One region of the Kerstersia sp. genome, then DNA from elsewhere that is predicted to be linked to it. Evidence: predicted binding sites of a transcription regulator. Region 1 holds the regulator's gene; each other region holds the start of a gene.

What was found. Region 1 encodes FNR, which switches genes on or off when oxygen is low (the NO sensors DNR and NnrR bind a similar motif). Its sites were predicted from a motif close to TTGATNNNNATCAA; they were not measured.
Region 2: a site for FNR is predicted at 4,072-4,085, ahead of ACTJGZ_RS04805 (OmpW/AlkL family protein). Genes of this name have one in related genera too.
Region 3: a site for FNR is predicted at 4,063-4,076, ahead of ubiM (5-demethoxyubiquinol-8 5-hydroxylase UbiM). Genes of this name have one in related genera too.

The regions. Positions count from the first base shown of each region.
Region 1 is NZ_JBQEKA010000056.1:12,600-18,511, forward strand. Features, by position in the region: gene ACTJGZ_RS11535 (peroxiredoxin) at 1-179, shown strand, start outside; gene ACTJGZ_RS11540 (PhoH family protein) at 263-2,179, shown strand; gene fnr (fumarate/nitrate reduction transcriptional regulator Fnr) at 2,382-3,116, shown strand; gene phaR (polyhydroxyalkanoate synthesis repressor PhaR) at 3,249-3,812, opposite strand; gene phbB (acetoacetyl-CoA reductase) at 3,878-4,615, opposite strand; gene ACTJGZ_RS11560 (PHA/PHB synthase family protein) at 4,816-5,912, opposite strand, start outside.
Region 2 is NZ_JBQEKA010000011.1:22,400-28,311, reverse strand. Features, by position in the region: gene ACTJGZ_RS04820 (glutamate synthase-related protein) at 1-1,368, shown strand, start outside; gene ACTJGZ_RS04815 (glutamate synthase subunit beta) at 1,392-2,861, shown strand; gene ACTJGZ_RS04810 (hypothetical protein) at 2,985-3,920, shown strand; gene ACTJGZ_RS04805 (OmpW/AlkL family protein) at 4,159-4,797, shown strand; gene ACTJGZ_RS04800 (linear amide C-N hydrolase) at 5,103-5,912, shown strand, end outside.
Region 3 is NZ_JBQEKA010000008.1:48,822-54,733, forward strand. Features, by position in the region: gene ada (bifunctional DNA-binding transcriptional regulator/O6-methylguanine-DNA methyltransferase Ada) at 1-402, opposite strand, end outside; gene ACTJGZ_RS03970 (DNA-3-methyladenine glycosylase family protein) at 488-1,132, opposite strand; gene alkB (DNA oxidative demethylase AlkB) at 1,317-1,961, opposite strand; gene ACTJGZ_RS03980 (cold-shock protein) at 2,293-2,499, opposite strand; gene ACTJGZ_RS03985 (AI-2E family transporter) at 2,800-3,885, opposite strand; gene ubiM (5-demethoxyubiquinol-8 5-hydroxylase UbiM) at 4,153-5,328, shown strand; gene ACTJGZ_RS03995 (NUDIX hydrolase) at 5,349-5,912, shown strand, end outside.

The DNA of each region.
Region 1 (5,912 bases):
CCTTGTGCCAGCTGTTCGGCGTCATCAAGATGAAGAACATGTATGGCCGCCAGGTACGCGGCATCGAACGCAGCACCTTCCTGATAGACGCAACCGGCAAGCTTGTGCAAGCCTGGCGCGGCGTGAAGGTTCCCGGGCATATCAATGAAGTCCTACAGGCAGCGCAAAGCACAGGCTGAAGCGCTGCGCCGTTCGCTCTCCCGGCCTTGTGCCGGGACCCACTGACCGTTTCCCAGCGCGCCTTTTCCGGAGCCAACTGTTCATGCCTCTTCCCAAGCTGCCAGTCCGTCCCGCCACGATTCTCGATGCCCCAGCCAAAGCACCGACCCATAGGCCCGCGCCCCGCAAGGTAGAGCCTATCGCCGCGATAGCGCCGCCTGCTCCCGTGGCCGAGACACAGGAAACCGACGTCACCCCGCTGGCGGCCCAGGCCCAGACCCAGGCCGCAGCGCCTGCAGCTCAGGCTGCCGCGGCAGCTGCTGCCAGCCGCCATCCGGCCGCCGCGCCCAAGACGGCCTCCGGCGAGGCCCGCCCCGCAGCGCCTCAGACCGCTACCAAGGCGGCGCCCCAAAAAACCGCCGCTAAAACCAGCACTGGCACCAGCACCGACACCGGGGCGAATACCCGCGCCAGCACCGACGCAAGGGCCAGAACAAGCGCTGCCCCCGCACCGCAACCGGCTGCGCAGCCTGCAGCCGCAACAGCCGCCAAGGACAAGGTCAGCCCGCCTGCAGCGCCTGCTGTGACGGCAGCAGCCGCCCCCCGCTCGCGCCGCCGCGGCCGCCACGTTGCCGACGAGCCGCGCAAACTGTTCGTTCTGGACACCAACGTGCTGCTGCACGACCCCAGCAGTCTGTTCCGCTTCCAGGAACATGACGTCTATCTGCCCATGATGACGCTGGAGGAACTGGACCACCACAAAAAGGGCATGTCGGAAGTCGCCCGCAACGCCCGCCAGGTCAGCCGCTCACTGGACGGCCTGATGGATGTGACGCCCGACATCACTCAGGGCATGGCCCTTAGCGCGCTGGGCAACAAGGATGCCAGCGGCATGCTGCTGATCCAGACCACCTCCATGGAAGGCGCCCTGCCCCCGTCGCTGCCCGCGGCCAAGGCCGACAACCAGATCCTCGGCGTCCTCAAGGCCCTGCAGGACAGCCGCCCGGAACAGCCTGTCGTGCTCGTGTCCAAGGATGTCAATATGCGCCTGAAGGCGCGCGCGCTGGGGCTGTACGCGGAAGACTATTTCAATGACCAGGTACTGGAAGATTCCGACCTGCTCTATACGGGCCTGCTGCAACTGCCCGAGAACTTCTGGAACAAGCACGGCAAGGACATCGAATCCTGGCAGCAGGCGGGCACCACCTATTACCGCGTTCATGGCCCGCTGTGCAGCCAGTTCACCGTCAACCAGTTCGTCTTCCTGGATGGCGCCCTGCCGCTGCATGCCCGCGTCAAGGAAGTCAGCGGCAAGACAGCCGTGCTGGCGACGCTGCGCGACCACTCCCATGGCAAGAACAATGTCTGGGGCATTACCGCGCGCAACCGCGAACAGAACTTCGCGCTGAACCTGCTGATGGACCCGGATTGCGACTTCGTATCGCTGCTGGGCCAGGCAGGGACGGGCAAGACGCTGCTAGCCCTGGCGGCGGGCCTGGCCCAGGTGCTGGAAACCAAGCGCTATACCGAGATCATCATGACGCGCATCACCGTGCCTGTCGGCGATGACATCGGCTTCCTGCCTGGCACCGAAGAAGAAAAAATGCAGCCCTGGATGGGGGCGCTGGACGACAACCTGGAAGTGCTGCATTCGACCAGCGGCACCAACGGTGGCGACTGGAATCAGAACGCCACGCTGGATCTGATCCGCTCCCACATCAAGGTCAAATCGCTGAACTTCATGCGCGGCCGCACCTTCCTCAACAAGTACCTCATCATCGACGAAGCGCAAAACCTGACGCCCAAGCAGATGAAAACCCTGGTTACCCGCGCCGGCCCCGGCACCAAGGTGGTGTGCCTGGGCAACATTGCCCAGATCGACACCCCATACCTGACCGAAGGCAGCTCCGGCCTGACCTATGTGGTGGATCGTTTCAAGGGCTGGCCGCATGCCGGGCACATCACCCTGCAACGCGGCGAACGCTCGCGCCTGGCGGATTACGCAGGCGACGTGCTCTAACTCACGCGTGCCCGGCGGCCCTGGCCGGCTGCTCCTGTCACCAGGGGCAGCCGGCCATTTTGCGTCTTATTGAGCAAAGTCAATTACAATCCTTTGAAATCATCGGGCAGTTTCCAGGCAAATATCAAACATTTGTTCGGCTCCCTGCCCGGGCTTGACGGTATGCCTGCTGCCGCCTTTCTCACGGAATTCACATCCATCCATGGCCAAACGAGTCCTCCTGCCATCTGAAGCCGTGCACTGTTCCAGTTGCATGCTGGGGCATGTCTGCCTGCCGATCGGCATGAATACCCATGAAGTCGCCAAGCTAGATGGCCTGATCAAAGAACGTCTGCGTATCGAAAAAGGCCAGCCGCTCTACACCCTGCACGAGCCGCTGACAGCCATATACAGCGTGCGTATCGGCACGCTCAAAACCCAGATCGAAAATGCCCAGGGGCAATTCCAGATCACGGGCTTTCATTTGCCTGGCGAAATTGTCGGCCTGGACGGCATGGTGGAAGGCCATCATGTTTCGACCGCCGTCGCGCTTGAAGATGCGGAAGTCTGTGTTATCCGCCTGGAAGACCTGGACAATCTGGCGCGCCACCTGCCCAGCCTGCAGCAACAGGTACTGCGCCTGATGAGCCGCGAAATCACCCGCTCGCACCAGATGCTCATGGCGCTGGGCTCCATGCGTGCCGAACAGCGCCTGGCCGCCTTCCTGCTCAATCTGTCCACGCGCCTGTCGGCGCTGGGCTATTCCTCGACCGAATTCGTCATGCGCATGAGCCGCGAGGAAATCGGCAATTATCTGGGCCTCACGCTTGAAACCGTCAGCCGGCTGTTTTCGCGTTTCGCGCGCGAAGAGCTGATACGCGTCAACCAGCGCCAGGTGCAGTTGCTCGACAAAGACAAGCTGCATAAGCTGATCGAAAAAGAAAAAGACGCGGCCTGAGCTTTTTCCGGCCCGCTTCACTGGCCTCATTCACTGGCACTATTCACTGGCGCCGCGACAAGCGCCAGGGCAAGAAAAAACAGGGCAGCGTTTCGCTGCCCTGTTTTTTTGCATGGCACCAGGCCGCCGAGCCTAGCGCTGCTCGTCCTTGCCCCCTGGCGGGAACGGAAAGGACGAAAACAGATTGCGCGCCTGATCCTGCATCTGGCCCTGCATCTGCACGAACAGATTCTTGCTCTGTTCGATGTAGTTATTCATCATGCTCTGCACCATGGGCGCCTGCACATTCATGAACTGGGCCCAGACTTCCGGGCCGAATTGCTTGCCATACAGCCCTTGCGACTGTTCGGCCATGCGCTCCTGGATCTCCATGAATGCCTGCAAGTTCTTTTCCAGGTACGAACCCATGATGCCCTGCATGGCATGGCCATAAAAGCGGATGATCTGCGACAGCACCGGCGCCGAAAACATCGGCATCCCGCCGCTTTCCTCTTCCAGAATGATCTGGAGCAGAATGCTGCGCGTCAGGTCTTCGCCAGTTTTGGCATCCACCACCTGAAAGAGCTCACTAGCAATGACCAATTGCTTGACGTCAGCCAGGGTGATGTAGGTGCTGGTTCGCGTGTCATACAGACGGCGATTGGGGTATTTCTTGATGAGGCGTTGCGCCGCCTCGGCTGGCTTGGCTTGAGTCATGGCAATCCCGATAAAACATCATTTGCAGCGGCGCCCGGAACAAGGGGCGCCGGACGGCGGTTTCCTTACCCCATATGCAGGCCGCCGTTGACGGAAAAATCCGCCCCGGTGGCAAAACCCGCATCGGGCGAGGCAATCCAGGAAACCATGGAAGCAATTTCTTCCGGTGTTCCCAGGCGGCGCACGGGAATGGTCCCGACGATTTTTTCCAGCACGTCGGAACGGATGGCGCGCACCATTTCAGTACCGATATAACCGGGGGAAACCGTGTTCACCGTCACCCCCTTGCTGGCCACTTCCTGAGCCAGTGCCATGGTAAACCCATGCAGCCCGGCTTTAGCAGTGGAATAGTTGGTTTGGCCAAACTGGCCTTTCTGGCCATTGACCGAACTGATATTGACGATGCGGCCCCAGCCGCTGCCCACCATGTCTTCAATGACCTGCTTGGTCACGTTGAACAGGCTGTTCAGGTTGGTATTGATGACCGCCATCCAGTCTTCGCGGCTCAGTTTGCGAAAGACGCCATCGCGGGTAATGCCCGCATTATTCACCAGGATGCTGACTGGCCCGAGCTCGGCCCGGACTTTTTCAAATGCGGCCACCGTCGAATCCCAATCGGCCACATTGCCGACCGACGCATGGAACTGAAAACCGTCGGCCTGCTGCTCATCAAGCCACTGGCGCCAATCCCGGCCGGGGCCGCAACCGGCGACCACGACATAGCCGTCACGCGCCAGACGGCGGCAAATCGCCGTTCCTATGCCGCCCATTCCGCCAGTGACATACGCAACTTTCTGACTCATATTGTCTCTCCTCTTATTCCCTGCTTTTATGTGACACCTAGCGTCCCTGACGGTTCATCTTGCCGGAAAACCGGCAGCGGCGATATCGGTACTTGCATGCCCCTGCTCCATGCCTGGCCGCGATATTGCCGCAGGTGTCCTGTTGTCATTTCTGCCTGCGAGATCCTGCGTGATCCGGCGTGCTGGCGCCTTAGCCCGGCTTACTCCGCCTTCACCGCGACATAGCGGCCAGGCGCCGGTTCCAGCGGCTGATAGCGGGCATTGCCGAATTTCTGCGGCGCCTTGCGCTCGCGGCCGCCATAAGGCGCCAGCCAGGCCAGCCAATCCGGCCACCAGCTGCCCGGCTGCTGCTGGGCCGCCTGCAGCCAGGCCTCAGGGTCGGCATGCTGGCCGTTCTCAAGAGTCCAATGCTGCCGCCGGCTGCTGGCTGGCGGATTGACCACGCCCGCAATATGCCCCGAAGACCCCAGCACAAAACGGGTCGGGCCGCGCAGCACTTCCAGACTGGCGTAAGCCGTCTGCCAGGGCACGATATGGTCATCACGCGACGCATAGACATACGCCGGCACATCAATCAGGCCCAGGTCCAGGGATTCGCCGCACACTTCCAGCGCGCCAGGCACGCACAAGCGGTTTTCCAGATACGCCTGGCGGAAATACCAGGTAAAGAAGGGGCCGGGCAGATTCGTCCCGTCCGCGTTCCAATAGAGCAGATCAAACGGCGGCGGCGTATCGCCCTTCAAATAATTCGAGACAAAATACGACCACACCAGTTCGCGCGGCCGCAAAAAAGCAAAAGTCGTGGACAGTTCCGACGCCCGCAGCAGCCCGCCCTGCCCCAATGAGGCATCGCGCAGCGCCGCATGCGCTTCATCGACGAACACCTTCAGCACGCCGACATCCCGGAAATTCAGCATGGTAGTGAGCAAGGTCATCGCGGCAACCGGCTGCTGGCCGCGCGCGGCTGCTACCGCCAGGGCGGCGCCCAGCAAGGTGCCGCCGATACAGAAACCCAGCGCATTCACCTGCGGCTGGCGGCTGATATCCGCTGCCACGGCCAGCGCGCGCAACACGCCATCCTCGACGTAGTCGTCCCAACTTGCCTGCGCCAGCAAGTCGGCGTCGGCATCCTCTGGCTGGGGGTTGCGCCAGGACACCATGAAAACGGTATGGCCAGCCTGCACCGCATGGCGGACCAATGAATTTTCCGGGCGCAAATCCAGGATATAAAACTTATTGATGCAAGGCGGCACAATGACCAGCGGCCTGGCATAGACCTTGGGCGTCAGCGGTTCAT
Region 2 (5,912 bases), on a different contig from region 1:
GGCCTGTCCGAAGCCCAGCAGACCCTGGTGCTGAACCAGTTGCGCGGCCGCGTGCGCGTGCAGGCGGACGGCCAGATGAAAACCGGCCGGGATGTGGTCATCGGCGCGCTGCTGGGCGCGGATGAATTCGGCTTCGCGACGGCGCCGCTGGTGGTGGAAGGCTGCATCATGATGCGCAAATGCCACCTGAACACCTGTCCGGTCGGCGTGGCGACACAAGACCCGGTGCTGCGCGCCAAATTCCAGGGCCGCCCCGAACATGTCGTGAATTACTTCTTCTTCATCGCCGAAGAAGTGCGTGAGCTCATGGCGCAGCTGGGCTTGCGCCGCTTTGAAGAAATGATAGGCCGCACCGACCTGCTCGATATCCGGACGGCGCTCGACCACTGGAAAGCCCGCGGCCTGGATTTCACCCGCATTTTCCATCAGCCTGCGATGGCAGGCGCGCGCCGCCACGAAGAAGAGCAGGACCACGAGCTGGAAGGCGCGCTCGACCTGCAACTCATCGAACGCAGCCGTGCCGCGCTGGAACACGGCACGCCGGTTGCCTTCATGACGCCGGTACGCAACCGCAACCGCACCATAGGCGCCATGCTGTCCGGTGAAGTCGCCCGCCGCTACGGCCATGACGGGCTGCCCGGCGACACCATACGCATCCAGTGCAACGGCACCGCAGGCCAGAGTTTCGCCGCCTTCCTGGCCCATGGCATTACCCTGGACCTCGTCGGCGAAGCCAATGACTATGTCGGCAAAGGCCTGTCTGGCGGCCGCATCATCGTGCGCAGCCCCAACGACTTCAATGGCAAAGGCACCGAACACATCATCGCCGGCAACACCGTGCTGTATGGCGCGCTGGCAGGCGAAGCCTATTTCAACGGCGTCGCGGGCGAGCGCTTTGCCGTGCGCAACTCAGGCGCGGTCACCGTCGTCGAGGGCGTGGGCAACCACGGCTGCGAATACATGACCGGCGGCACTGTCGTCGTGCTGGGCCAGACCGGGCGCAACTTCGCGGCTGGCATGTCCGGCGGCGTGGCCTACGTCTGGGACCCGGACAATCAATTGCGCCAGCACTGCAATACCGCCATGGTCGAGCTCGAACCCGTGCTGCCCACCCTAGAACAGGAAGCGCAGGGAGGCCCCGAAACCTGGGTCAACATGACGCGCAACGGCGAACGCATCACCGATGACAAACTGCTGCGCCAGCTCATCAGCGCGCATGTCCAGCACACCGGCAGCCAGCGCGGCCGCGACATCCTGGCCGACTGGGACAACACACTGGGCAAGTTTGTCAAAGTCATGCCCATCGAATACCGCCGCGCCCTGCAGGCCATGTACCAGGCCGAACCGGCCGAGCCGCAGCTGGCCTGAGCCCCGGCGACAAAGGAATCATCATGGGAAAAACCACCGGTTTTCTTGAATACCCCCGCCTCCAGGAAACGATGCAGCCGGCCTCCAAGCGCATCCGCCACTGGAAGGAATTCGTCCTGTTCCTCAATGAGGAACAATCCCGCCAGCAGGCGGCGCGCTGCATGGACTGCGGCGTGCCCTTCTGTAACAACGGCTGTCCGGTCAACAACATCATCCCCGACTGGAATGACCTGGTTTACAACGGCAAATGGCGCCAGGCGCTCAGCGTGCTGCATTCGACCAACAACTTCCCGGAAGTGACAGGCCGCATCTGCCCCGCGCCCTGCGAAGCCGCCTGTACGCTGAATATCAATAACGACGCCGTCGGCATCAAGTCCATCGAACATGCCATCATCGACCGCGGCTGGGAAGAAGGCTGGATCGCGCCGCAAATACCGCAACGCCGCACCGGCAAACACATCGCCATCGTTGGCTCCGGCCCGGCCGGACTGGCGTGCGCGCAACAACTGGCGCGTGCCGGCCATGCCGTCACGGTGTTCGAGAAAAGCGACCGCATCGGCGGGCTGATGCGCTATGGCATTCCCGATTTCAAACTGGAAAAGCACCTGATCGACCGCCGCATCGCGCAAATGGAAGCCGAGGGCGTGTCCTTCCGCCCCTCCACTTACATCGGCTCGCCCGATGCCGCAGCGGCGCAAGGCCTGACGATACGCACACCGGCCTCGCTGCGCGAAGAGTACGATGCCGTGATCCTGGCGGGCGGCGCTGAAAACCCGCGCGACCTGCCCATCCCCGGACGCGAGCTCGATGGCGTCATGTTCGCCATGGACTTCCTGCGCCAGCAGAATAAGGCCGTGGCAGGCGACCGCCAGTTGGATCAAGTCCTGGCGGGCAACAAACATGTCATCGTCATCGGCGGCGGCGACACCGGCTCGGATTGCGTCGGCACCAGCATCCGCCAGGGCGCGGCCAGCGTGACCCAGATTGAATTGCTGCCCCAGCCGCCCGAGCATGAGAACAAGGCCATGACCTGGCCCTACTGGCCCGCCAAGCTGCGCACCTCCACCTCGCACCTGGAAGGCTGCGAGCGCGATTGGGCCATTCTCAGCCAGTCCTTCGAGGGCGACGAAGACGGCCATGTGCGCAAGCTGATCGCCGTCCGCACCGAATGGACGCCCGACCCCATCACCGGCCAGTTGCGCATGCGCGAAATTCCCGATTCCCGTATGGAACTGCCGGCTGACCTGGTGCTGCTGGCCATGGGCTTTATCTCGCCAGTCGCCGCCGTGCTCCAGGCCTTTGGCGTCGATAGCGATAACCGCGGCAACACGCGCGCCAATACCGAGGACTACCACACCAGTGTGGAAGGCGTGTTCGCAGCCGGGGATATCCGCCGCGGCCAGTCCCTGATCGTCTGGGCCATCCGCGAAGGCCGCCAATGCGCCCGTTCCGTGGATACCTGGCTGATGGGCCACACCCAGCTGCCGCGCTGAGCCGCGCCCCCGCTGCCGCCTGACGGGCGGCAGCGGCCGTTTGCGGGCAAGGCGCCCGGCCCCGGAGGGCAGTAATATGCCAGGTCATTCGCCCCCTGCGCGCCGCTCCTGACTGCCCTCTCCATGACCGCCACGATCTGTTCCCGTCTTTTCGCCTGCCTGCTGCACCTGGGGCTGTTATCCCTGAGCGCCGCGCCGCGCCCGGCTCAGGCTGAATTCAGCCAGCCTGCCGAAGCCTTCCAGGGCATGCCGGCCAGCGCGGCCATGGCAAACCTGCCCTTGGCCATCGAAACATTCACGCTCCTGCTCTCCCGCCCCGACAGCCTGTTCGATGCGCGCGAAGCAAAAGCGTGCGCGCTCTCCGCCGAAGCGGCCCGGCTTGCCGTCCTGGGGCCAGACACCATGGCAGTGCTGGCAGAGGAAACGCGCAGGAACGGCATGAGCACGGAAACGTTGTCAGGCCAGCTGGCGATTCTCAGCGGCGCCTGCCCCGCGGCCCAGACACTGAGCGGCATGACGGAATATATCTGGCGCAGCGACAGCCGCATGAGCCTGTCCGGCCTGGTCACCCGCCTGCAATCACGCCAGCGGGGCGTGGCCCAATATGATGCGCAAGGCAATCCCGGCCGCACCCTGAGCATCATCGAAGCCTCGCACAGCGAAATGTTCCAGCAGCAGCCTTCCGGCGAACTGGTCTCCACGGCATTGCCCGGCCAGCCACCAGGCCAGAACGCCTACAGCATCACCTATGGCAGAGGCTATATGGGGCAGGCCGATGACATACAAGTCACCTTCACCTTGATCGACACGCCACCAGCCCAAGGCGCTGGCATGCCGCCGCTGCGCAGCAGTGTCGCCATCACCCGCTATACCCCGGACGGTGAAGTGCTGGAAATCTACATGAATAACCAGCTGCGCACGCGCGCGCACCTGAACCGGGCGCGCCAGCAGCATGGCTGGCTGGAATTTTTCGGCCAGGGCAACGCGGGGGCCAGGCCGATCCGCCAATGCTATCAATCCGGCGAGCCCGCCCCCGAGAGCGCCTGCGCCCGCCCCTGAACAGCGCTCCTAAACGGCACCGGGCGCCCTTGGTGCCGGGCCGGCGGGGCGGCATGTGCCGCGCCGCCGCATCGGGAATGAGGTATGTAAGCAACACTCTGCCCCCTTTCTCCGCCTGTTCGTCGAACTTCCCCGACAAAACCCGAATTTCTTGCGGCACATCAAACTCGGCCCCGGATGGAAAAGGCATGCTGGCAGTGTGGTTTATATCGCAACGACCAAATTCTGGAGAACTCAGATGAGCATCCGCACCCTCAAGCCCCTGGCCGCCCTGTTGCTGGGCGCAGGCCTGCTGGCCTCGCCCCTGGCCCACGCCTATGAAGAAGGCGATTGGCTGTTGAAAGTTGGCGTCAGCCATGTCCATCCCAAATCGAACAACGGCGATATCCTGGACGGCGCCGCCAAGCTGAGCGTCGGCAACAGCACCCGCCCCAGTCTCTCGCTGACCTATATGGCCACCCGCAACATCGGTATCGAATTGCTGGGCGCTATCCCGTTCAGCCACGATATCAATGCTGACGGCGCCGTGAACGGCTATATCGGCAAGACCAAGCATCTGCCGCCCACGCTGAGCCTGCAATGGCACTTCCTGCCGGATTCCACCGTGCAGCCCTATGTCGGCGTCGGCCTGAACTACACCACCTTCTTTGACACCAAGGCGCGCGGCGATATCGCCGGCAACAAGCTGCGCCTGAGCGACTCCTGGGGCGTGGCCGCCCAGGTGGGCGTGGACGTCGCGCTCGATAAGAACTGGTTCATCAACGCCGATGTGCGCTATATCGACATCAGCTCGAACGTGAAGCTCAACGGCGACAAAATCGGCAAGGCCAAGATCGACCCCTGGGTCGGCACCCTGGCCATCGGTTACCGCTTCTAAGCATTACCGGATGCGCGCCGCCAAACCCCTGGCGGCAGCACCCTCACACAGGCGCCTGCCCCGCAATAGGGCAGGCGCCTGTGTTTTTTCCTTTGTCATTCCTTCACGCCCGGGCCGCGCCACTGCCCCAGGCCTGCCACTACACTAAAGCTGTCCATGCAGCGCAGCCTTGCTGGCCCGCGTGACGCATGACAACGCGATTGACCCTTATTTCTGGTACAACACCGCAGCATGGCCAGGCCGTTTGCAAACGCTTGCCCGCGCTTCATTCCCAACCCCAGTCACTCTTTCGAGCCAACCCACCCATGTGCACACGAATCGTCTATCACGGTAATCAGGGCCAGGTCTTCACTGCCCGCTCCATGGACTGGAAGTCCGACATGCATACCAATCTGTGGATACTGCCTCGCGGCATCGCCCGCAGCGGCAATTGCGGGCCGGACAGCCTGAGCTGGACCGCCAAGTACGGCAGCATCGTGGCAACCGGATACGACATTTCCACAACGGACGGCGTCAACGAGGCCGGTCTTTCGGTCAACCTGCTGTGGCTGGCAGAATCGCAATACCCCAGCGCCGACCCCACCCATCCGCTGCTGACGATTGCTGCGTGGGCGCAATATGTGCTGGATCTCTTCCCCAATGTGGCCGATGCCGTTGCCGCGCTGGCCCAACAGCCTTTCTCGCTGGTCACCTCCAATATTCCGGGTGAAGCGCGCCTGACTACGCTGCATATGTCTTTATCCGACAGCAGCGGCGACAGCGCCATCGTCGAATACATCGACGGCAAACAAGTGATCCACCACAACAGTGACTACCAGGTCATGACCAATTCGCCGACTTACGACGAACAGTTGGCCCTCAACAAATATTGGGAAACCATAGGCGGCACCGTCATGCTGCCGGGCACCAACCGCGCCGCCGACCGCTTCGCGCGCGCCCAGTTCTACATTAATGCCGTCGAAAAACAGGACGACCCGGATATGGCGCTGGCCAGCGTGCTGAGCGTGATCCGCAATGCCTCCGTGCCCTTCGGCCTGAGCACCCCGGACCAGCCCAATATTTCCTCGACCCGCTGGCGCACGGTCGTGGATCACAAGCGGCTGCGTTATTACTTC
Region 3 (5,912 bases), on a different contig from region 1:
GCTGTAGGCCTTGGGGGTCAGGCCCGTCTCCGCCTTGAAGAGGCGGTGAAAATGCGCCGGACTCAAGCCCAGCCCCGCCGCCAGTATGTCCAGTGATGGCGGCGTGTCTGCGGATTCAATCACCCGGCAGGCCCGCGCAACTAATGCGGCCCGTTGCGCCGCGGCGCTGGTCTGGTCTGCCCGGCGGCGGCGGCTGGGCCGGTAGCCCGCCGCCTCAGCTTGCGCCGCAGAATTGAAAAACACCACATTTTCGCGCCTGGGCAGACGCGCCATAGCACTTGGTCGGCAATACACGCCAGTGGTACGCACGGCATAGACGAAATGCGCGTCGGCAGCCGTATCCCGCCGCTGCACGGCAGTCCAGCGTTCCTCTTCCGTTTGGTAGGCCTGGGGTATCGTCATCTCTGTGGTCCTGTTGCATGCTCATCCATGGCAACAGAATAAAAACAAATTCAAGCGCAAGCACTCCGATTCTTGCGGTGCATATTTAACGGGCGGGCAAGCGCCACAGATACCAGGCCGCTACCGTGCGAAATGGCTGCCAGGCGGCGCCTATCGCTCTCATCTGGCCCGGCGTGGGTATTTTTTCCCAGCCTTTCAAACGTCCGTAGCCTGCCCGCACGCCAAAATCATCCGCTGGCAGAATATCGGAACGCGCCAGGGAATAAATCAGGAACATTTCTACCGTCCAGCGCCCCACCCCCCGCAAGCGCACCAGACGTTCGATCAATTGCGCATCAGGCAATGCCCGCGCCTCCGACAGGCTGGGCACGAGGCCATCCAGGCTGGCCTGGGCGATGCCCCGGATGGCGGCCAGCTTGGCTGCCGAAAAACCACAGGCACGCTGCAAGGCGGGGTCGGTCGCCAGCAATTGCTCAGGCGCGGGAAAGACACCGCCAGGATACAAGGCCAGAAACCGCTGCAAAATAGCGTCACCGGCCTTGGCATGCAATTGCTGGTAGGCTATCGCCCGCACCAGCGCTTCATGGGGCTCGCGCGCGGGCCTGGTTTCCAGGCAGCACAGGCCTATCGTCGCGACATGCCGTGCCCAATCCGCATCCAGACCAGCCAGAAAACTGGCGGCCTGCCGGTACGCAGGCGGCGACAAATCTGCCGCAATCTGAGCCTTCATCTTCACTTCCCCTTTGCTCCGGCCACGTTTCAGCGCGCTTCGGCCCCTTTCCGCCAGTCCTTCCCCGCCTGCCCTGGCTGCTTGGCTCATGCCGCCATTTGCCGGCCTCTCTGGCTGCGGCGTCCTGGTCTGCTTTTGCCAGGCAGCGGCATCCCCCCGCCACGCCAAGCCCTCTGTACCATCCTCAGCCCGCCAGGCGGAAGGTGAAATTGATGCGCTGGCTGCCCAGCGTCTCATGCGGCTCGTCCTTGAGCGGCAAGACACCGTGATAGCGCAGCCTGTCCGCGCCGCCCCAGACCGCCACATCGCCATGCCACAGCGGCACTTTGAGTGCGGGATCGCTACGCGCCAGGCCGCCGAACAAAAACATCGCGCGCATGCCCAGAGACACCGACACAATAGGCGCATCAAAATTCCGTTCGTTTTTATCCTGATGCAGTGATAAGCGCGCACCCGGCGCATAACGGTTGACCAGGCAGGCATCCGGCTCGAAGCCGGCAAACCCGGCCGCCTGAGCCGCCGCGCGCGCCAGGCGCTGAAAACAGGCAGGCATAGGCGGCCAGGGCTTGCCCGTATGCGGATCCTCCCCGGTGTAGCGATAGCCGCGACGATCGCTAGTCCAGCCCAGCGCGCCGCAGTTCGTCAAGGCCACCGACATGGTGTACCCACCAGGCGTGACCATCTGCCGGAAAGGCGACGCGGCAGTAATCTCCGCCAGCGCCGGCATCACTTCCGCCACATAAGGCAGCGCGAACTCCCGCAAGACCAGCGCTTGCGGCCCCAGGTGCTGATCCGGCGGCGGCGCCTCAAACAAAGCCAAGGTTTGCATCCTCATCCCATCCGCAGTGTCATCCCATCTCCCTGCCATGCCCGCAGCGCTATGCCGGGCAAGCCTTCTTGCCGGCCAGTTTACGCCTGCCTGCGCGGCGCAGACGCCAGGCCGGCCCGCATACGGCAAAGGCACCGGCAGTATAGGAAACTGGCCATGCCCCCGCACTCCGGTTCTTGCGCTTGAATTTCAAGCCTGCGCGAACAACGCTGAAAGAGGCGCGAAAATAAGCGCTGCAATAAGCGCCGCAATAAAAAAAACCGCAGCCGAAGCTGCGGTTTTTTCCGTGTGCCGCCCCGCATAGGGCAGACTCACAACGAACGCGCCGGACTTAGGCCAGCAGTTCGATGTTCTTGGCGTTCGGGCCCTTGGGGCCTTCGCCGATTTCATAGCTCACGCGCTGATTTTCTTCCAGCGACTTGAAACCGTTGATACGGATTTCGGAGTAGTGAGCGAAGAGATCTTTGCCGCCTTCATCGGGAACGATGAAGCCGAAGCCCTTTTCAGGGTTGAACCATTTTACGGTACCGGTTGCCATAACTAAAAACTTCCTTGAATAAACGGGCGGTACGCCCGGGATTGCCAGAAACGATCAAGGAAGGGACGTCGAACACAACCTAGATACCAACACTGGGCGACTGGTGTACTGAAACCCGCGTCGCTTGACCATCTGCGCCTCCACTATGACTGGATTTTCAGCCGCAGTCAATCGGAAAATCGGAAAATTTTTAAATTGTATATTCCCTGATGCCAGGAAGCACCGGAAAGCCCTGCCAATGCTGCGCTTTCCGGGAATAATGCCCCCCTGACCGGGGTGCTTAAAGCGTGCTGGCCCGCCTCAACGCAGATGGGCATTTTGCCCATGATGGCGCGTGCTGGGGGCCGTCGGAATGTCCACGAAAAGGTTCCAGACAGCGATGAAGAGCGCCGCGATCAGCGGCCCCATCACAAAGCCGTTCAGGCCGAACAGCGTCAAGCCGCCCAGCGTGGAAATCAGCACCAGATAATCCGGCATGCGCAAATCCTTACCGACCAGCAGCGGCCGCAGGATATTGTCCATCAGGCCGATGACCAGAATCCCGAACAGCAGCAGGAATACCCCTTGCCAGGTTGCCCCTGTCACCAGAAAATAAATCGCGACCGGCCCCCAGATCAGGCTGGCCCCCACAGCGGGCAGCAAGGACAGAAAAGCCATGACCACGCCCCAGAGCAAGGCCCCCTGAATGCCCAGGAACCAGAAGCTCAGCCCGCCCAGCAGCCCCTGGGCCGCTGCCACCGCAATATTGCCCTTGACCGTGGCGCGCACGACCGTCGTGAAATTGCGCGCCAGGTTCTGTTTGTGCATGTCGCTCAGCGGCACGGCGCGGCGAATACGCTGCGACAGCCAGGTGCCATCACGCAACAGGAAGAACAGCAGATACATCATGATGCCGGCGCCCACCACGAATTGCAGCGTGTTCTGGCCCAGGCTCACCGCATGCGAGGCCACGAACTGGCTGACTTGCATGACACCGGATGCCAGCTTGCTCTGCCCCCCGGTTTCATCGCCGGTCAGCCGCAAGACATATTCCTGCAACGAGGGCGGCAAGGCGTTCACGACCTGATGGAAATACAGGGAAAAATTCAATTGGCCGGAACTGATGCGCTCATAGAGCGCGATGATCTCTTTGACCAGCGCCCCGGTAATAAAGGCCAACGGTAAAATGACGCACAACAAGGCGACAATCAGCGTGATCAAGGCCGCAATATTCCTGCGTCCCCGCAACAGCCGCAGCATGTATTGGTTCAAGGGCATGAACAATACCGCCAGCACCGTGCCCCAGAAAATTGCCGTGAAAAACGGCAGCATAAGCCAGAAAAAGGCCAGCGAAACGAACGCCAGCAACAGGACAAAGACCCGGTAATGCAGATGTGCGGAGCGCATGGGCGTCATGGTGTGAATAGAAAAAAGAGGCGACAACCATACAGACGGTATGGGGGCTAGTGAATACTAAGCGAAAACCCGCTGATTCGGGCATCTTTGTGCAACAGGCTGCGGCCTGTCTGCCAGCGACTCCTGCCGGTATTGAGTATGATGCAGGGCGCGGCCAGCCTGCCCTGCTTGTGCTGGATCAAGCACGTCTGCCGCCGGCATGGCGCCGCCTGCCAACAGGCTCTAAACTGCCGCCTATCTGTCTTTCTGGAGTACCACATGACCCACGCTGCGGAAAAGGATGTCGTCATTGTCGGCGCCGGCCCCGCCGGCCTGTGCCTGGCGCGCGCCCTGTCGGCGGGCGGCCTGTCCGTCACCCTTGTCGAACAGCAGCCGGCTGCCAGCCTGGCCGACCCCGGCTTCGATGGCCGTGAAATCGCCCTGGCCCATGAGTCGCGCCAGCTGCTTGAAGAACTGGGCGTCTGGCAACTGATTCCAGAAACGGAAATTTCCTTGCTGCGCGACGCCCATGTTTTCAATGGCACGTCGCGCAACCCCATGGTCATTACAGCGCAGGCCGGCGGCAGCGATCAGCTGGGCTGGCTGGTGCCCAATGACTGTATCCGGCGCGCGGCCTGGCAGGCAGTGGCCGGCCGCGCCGGCATCGAGGTACTGGACGGCACCAGCGCCGTTGGCGTCGAACCCGGCGCGGACAGCACGCTGATCCGCCTGTCCGATGGCCGTGAACTGCGCACCCGGCTGCTGGTGGCGGCCGATAGCCGTTTTTCCTCGATGCGGCGCGCCATGGGCATAGGCGCCTACCTGCACGACTTCGGCAAATCCATGATGGTAGGCCGACTGGAACATGAGGCCGATCACGGCCATGTGGCCTGGGAATGGTTCGGCTATGGCCAGACCCTGGCGCTGCTGCCGCTCAATGGCCGCCAGGCCTCTGCGGTGCTGACCTTGCCGCACCACCAGATCCAGGCGCTGCAGGCGCTGGATGACACGGCTTTCGCCGAGGAAATGGGCAAACGCTTTGACCACCGCCTGGGCGGGATGAAAGTAGCGGGCAGCCGCCATGTCTATCCGCTGGTCGGCGTCTATGCCTACCGTTTTGCCGGCACGCGCTTCGCGCTGGTCGGAGACGCCGCCGTCGGCATGCACCCGGTCACTGCGCACGGTTTCAATCTGGGCTTGCGCAGTGTCGCCAGCCTATCGCGCCAGGTGCTGACTGCGGCGCGCCGCAATGCCGACATCGGCGACAGCCGCTGGCTCAAACGCTACGAACGCGAACACCGCTTCCATACCTTGCCGCTGTTCCTGTCCACCAATCTGGTGGTGGCTATGTTCACCAACGATACGCCGCCGGGCCGCCTGCTGCGCGAGGCCACCTTGCGCCTGGCCAGTTCCGCCAGCCCCTTCAAGCGTTTCGTCGCTTCGCGACTGACCTGACCCGGACGCCTATCATCGTCATGCAGACTCTGGCTTCCGATACCCTGGCCGTCGAGCTGGTGGCCGTCCTGGCCGCCGCTGATAGCCAGGCGCCTTCCGTCCTGACCATCCAGGGCGGGCTGACCTTTCCGGCCGGCCCTTTCGTCATGGCCCACCGTTCGCTGCAGGCTGGCCTGCGCGGCTGGGTGGAAGCGCAAACCCATCATCCGCTGGGTTACCTCGAACAGCTCTATACCTTTGCCGACCGCGGACGCCATGCGGACGCGCCGGAAATGCGGACGATTTCCATCAGCTACCTCGGCCTGACGCTGGCGGGCGATGCCCCGCCTGACCTGGATGCGAGCTGGCGCAGCTGGTATGAATACTTCCCCTGGGAAGACCGGCGCGACGACAGCAACGCCGCCCTGTTTGCCGACATCGCGGCCCGTTTGCGCGCCTGGGCCCAATCCCAGACCCGCGGCCTGCGCGAACGCCAGTGGCAACGCTGCTGCGCCTTGTTCGGGCTGGAAAATGACATTTGGGATGAAGAGCGGACGCTGCCGCGCTACGAACTGCTGTACGAGGCCGGCCTCGTGCCGGAGTCC